2 regions of the Aureimonas sp. OT7 genome follow, and region 1 is predicted to be linked to the other one. Evidence: riboswitches for the same ligand, from Rfam matches in the RefSeq annotation. Region 1 holds a riboswitch; the other holds the start of a gene.
The links. Region 1 has a riboswitch for thiamine pyrophosphate ahead of thiC (phosphomethylpyrimidine synthase ThiC). Riboswitches for the same ligand answer to the same signal wherever they lie in the genome.
Positions count from the first base shown of each region.

Region 2: another riboswitch for thiamine pyrophosphate. It lies ahead of thiB (thiamine ABC transporter substrate binding subunit); the one in region 1 lies ahead of thiC (phosphomethylpyrimidine synthase ThiC).

Region 1 is NZ_CP062167.1:1,933,373-1,935,568, reverse strand. It holds gene thiC (phosphomethylpyrimidine synthase ThiC) at 1-997, opposite strand, end outside; TPP riboswitch at 1,111-1,222, opposite strand; gene IGS74_RS09315 (MFS transporter) at 1,293-2,196, opposite strand, start outside.
Region 2 is NZ_CP062167.1:3,842,799-3,844,994, forward strand. It holds gene thiB (thiamine ABC transporter substrate binding subunit) at 1-830, opposite strand, end outside; TPP riboswitch at 873-974, opposite strand; gene IGS74_RS18390 (thiamine diphosphokinase) at 1,023-1,658, shown strand; tRNA gene IGS74_RS18395 (tRNA-Arg) at 1,721-1,797, shown strand; gene IGS74_RS18400 (glycosyltransferase) at 1,947-2,196, opposite strand, start outside.

The DNA of each region.
Region 1 (2,196 bases):
CCATGATGGACCCCCCGCGCGAGACGATGCCGGTCACGCGGTCGACGGTCAGCGGAATATGCTGCAGCCTGACGCCGGCATGGACGGTGAAATAGTCCACTCCCTGCTCCGCCTGCTCGATCAGCGTATCGCGATAGACCTCCCAGGTGAGGTTCTCGGCGATGCCATCGACCTTTTCCAACGCCTGGTACAGAGGCACGGTGCCGATGGGCACGGGTGCGTTGCGGATGATCCATTCCCGGATATTGTGGATGTTGCGGCCGGTGGACAGGTCCATCACCGTATCGGCGCCCCAGCGGATGGCCCACACCATCTTCTCGACTTCTTCCGCCATGGAGGAAGTCACCGCCGAATTGCCGATATTGGCGTTGATCTTCACCAGGAAGTTGCGGCCGATGGCCATCGGTTCCAGCTCGGGATGATTGATGTTGGCTGGAATGATCGCACGGCCGGACGCCACCTCGTCGCGCACCCATTCCGGCGTGATGAAATCCGGGATCGTGGCGCTGAAGGGATTGCCGTCCCGCGTCGCTGCGCCCCGCATGCGCTCCCGGCCGAGATTTTCGCGGATCGCGACAAATTCCATCTCCGGCGTGACGATGCCCTGACGCGCAAGCGCCAGTTGCGTCACCGCCTTGCCGGGCAAGGCACGATACGGCCGGTGCACCAGCGGAAAGACGGGTGTCGCCTTGGCGGCGGAAACGAAGCCGTTGTCCTCCGGCTTCACATGCCGGCCCTCATACTGCTCGACGCGGCCCTCGAGCCCGCGCCAGCCATGGCGAAGCCGCGGCAGGCCGGCCGCGATATCGGTGGTGACGGACGGGTCGGTATAGGGGCCGGACGCGTCGTAGACGGTGACGGGCGGCTCGTCCGCCGTCGGATGCACGGCGATCTGCCGCAGCGGCACGCGGATTTCCGGGTTCAGCGTGCCGGGCCGGTGAACCTTGGTGGATGCGGGCAGCGGCCCGCAGGTGACGGTGGGGGTGATGGCATCCATGTGAATCTCCCTATTGGAGATCCAGCCGTGGGCAGCGATCGAAAGGGGCCGCCGGGCCGAGCGCACGCCGCTGCATCGGCCAAAGGCCCGATGTACGGCGACACGATGCACGGAAGAGCGGCTCACTCCATCCCTACGCCAGTGTCAACTGGATCAGGTTCGTAGGGTCGCCGCGCGCTGATGTCGGCCTCTCAGTTCCTTGCCGGAACTCCCCTTGGACGCGGCTACGCTAACCATTGGGGCACCTAAGTCAAGGTGGTTGAGCGCCGATGCCCGTGCCCCTGGCCCAGCCGGGTCAGCCTTCCCGTGCGGCCTTCCATGGCGGCATGCTCAGGCAGGCCACGATCAGAATGCCGTTGATGACGACGACGCCCAGCAGGAAGTAGGGTATCGCGGAAAGTCCCGCATAGTCGGCGATGATGCCGGCCACGGCCGGGGTCACGATGCCGCCCAGCATGGCGGCGGACACCTGGAAGCCGATGGCGTGCGGCGCCGCCAGCCCGAGCATCCGGGGCGTGCGATGCATCAGCAGCGGAAAGATCGGCGCCAGCATGAACCCTGCGATCACCAGGCCCGCCGGTCCGAGTCCGGCGGGGTCCACGGCAAACAGCACATAGCCGACGAAGGCGCCCAGCACCGCGATCCGCAGCAACCTCTCGGGGCCGATCCTTTCCGCCAGCGCACCGAGGACGATGCGGCCCGCAAACAGGGCCAGCCAGAAAGCTCCGGCCCAGAAGCCGGCCATCTCGATGGAATAGCCGCGCGATTCGGTCAGGATCGCGTAGGTCCACTGTCCAAGCGATATCTCTGCCCCGACATAGGTGAAGAAGGCGAGGACCTGCAGCCAGACCAGGCCGATCCGCATCGCCTGCCCGGCCGAGATGCTGGCTTCGTCGTCGGCAGTGTCATGGCCGACGGCCGCGCCCCAGACACCGCGTGTCACCACGAAAAGCGTCGCAAGCGCCAGCATCACAAGGGCCAGTGCACCGTAGCCGAACCGCCAGGATGCAAGCCCCACGGCCGCCGTCATGGCAAAGGGGCCGAGCCCGGCTCCAAGGCCGAAGGCAGCATGAAGCCAGTTCATGTGCCGGGCCGACAGGCGGCTGGCGGCGTAGGCGTTGAGCCCCGAATCGATGGCTCCGCCACCGAAACCGACCAGCAGGCCGAAGGCCAGGAAGACGGGCCAGCCGGGTGCCAGG
Region 2 (2,196 bases), 1.9 Mb from region 1:
ACCAGATACTCCAGGAAGGCCTTGGCAAGGTCCGGGTGATCGGAGGTCTTGAGAATACCGGCGATCTCCACCTGCATGTATTGCCCTTCCGAGAAACGGGCGGCCTTGTAGCGCTCGCTTCCTTCTTCGACCATGTGGTAGGCCGGCGACGTGGTATAGGACAGGACGATAGGCGCCTCGCCGCTGGTGAACAGCCCGTACGCCTCGCTCCATCCCGGCGTCACCGTGAGGATACGCGGGCTCAGCGCCTTCCATTTTTCCGCGGCGGCATCGCCGTAGACGGCCTTCATCCACAGGAGCAGGCCGAGGCCGGGCGTCGAGGTGCGCGGGTCCATGATGACGATCTTCTCGTCGGCCGGCCCGGAGATCAGGGCATCGAAACTATCGGGCACGGTCGAGACGGTTTCGCTGTCGTAGACGAAGGCCAGCGGCGCATAGTCGAACGGCACGAAATCGGCATCGTCGTAGGCGACGGGCAGATCCAGCGTCGACAGGTCGATTCCCGACGGCGCGAACAGGCCGGTGGCACGCAGTTCCGGGATGAGATCGGTGGTCATCCCCAGGGCGACATCGGCCGTGGTGCCCTCGCCTTCGAGGCGCAGGCGATTGAGGATGCCGACGCCGTCGTCGAGCCCGACGAAGCGCAGGTCGCAGCCGCAGATCGCCTCGAACCCCGTCTCGATACGCGGGCCCGGCCCCCAGTCCGGCACGAAACTGTCATAGGTATAGACCGTCAGGACCGGTTTCTCCGCATCCTGCCCAAACGCTTGAGACAGGGGGGTGGTCGCCAGGGTCGCGAGAACGAGGGAGGGCAGCAGCAACGTGCGCATGAGGCATCCATGGTAGCCGGAAGGGGCAAGCGGCAGCCGGTGCCGGCGGCCATCTCCCATCCCTCCGCCGGTACGAGCCGGATCAGGTTCGTCGGGTTGGCTCTTGCCTCTCAGCCCCTGGATGGGGCACCCCGTGAGTGGACGCCATTTTAACGCCTGCCCGCGCGGGCGCAAGCGCAAGGGAACGCCGCCGTGACTTCTTTCGCCCTCTTGCTTGCAGGCGATATCAGCGCCGGTACCGCCCTGTGCGAGGCGGTCGCCGGCCGGCGCGTCATCGCCGCGGATGGCGGCTTGCGCCATGCGGCCCCGCTGGGCGTGACGCCCGACCTGATCGTCGGCGATTTCGATTCGGTCGATCCGACGACGCTGGACGCCTACCCGCTCGTGCCACGTCACGACCTTCCGCGCGACAAGGGCGAAACGGACGGAGAAACTGCGCTGCGCATGGCGGCGGAAGGGGGCGCGCGGGACTTGCTTATCGTCGGGGCGCTTGGCGGCGCACGCACCGATCACGCCTTCTCCAACCTCAACTTGGCTGTCGCCGTGGCGGACCGGTTCGACAGGCTGTGGCTCTTCGATGGACGGGAGCATGTCTTTCCGCTGGTGCCCGGCCGGACGCTCAGCTACGCCGCGCGGCCCGGCACGCAGTTCTCGGTCTGCAAGTTCTCGGCCCTTTCCGGGCTGAGCATTCGGGGCGCCAAATGGCCTCTCGACAACATCGAGCTTCCCTTCGGCTTCCTCCTCACCCAATCCAACGAAGCGCTCGGTCCGGTCGAGATCGAGATTGCGGCGGGGCGCGCCTTCGCCATTTTCAGCGCATACGAATAGTTGGGCACGGACATTTTCCACCTTTGCGGCCGGCCGCTCTTCGCCTATTGTCCGCGCCGGCTGGTCCCATAGCTCAGCAGGATAGAGCACCAGATTCCTAATCTGGGGGTCGTTGGTTCGAATCCAACTGGGATCACCATATTTTCTAGGGCGAACAAAGAGTGCGCTGCACACTTCCACCTATGTGTGGTCCCGCCATGGTCCCACTCCACTCATGGATCAACGCCTTCGGTGTGTTGCCCATCGTCATAGGTAGACAATGAACCGGGTTCTTAAAAACCATTTGCCCTAGCGTCGAGTCGCTCCTAGAACGAACCGCGACACGGCCCAAGTTGCTTGGTAAGCTTTAATAGTAACCGCCCAAAGCAGTGGGTGGCGTTGTAACCTGCGCTTCATTCCGTCAGCTATGATAAGGACCCTCCTCGATTTAAGGCGCTCCAGCTCCGCGGATTGCGCCGCAGAAGCGGCGGCGGACTGCACTGCCCCATTCGCAGATCTTGCCTCTAAGCTTTCCAGAACCGCCTTGGCCGAACGGAGA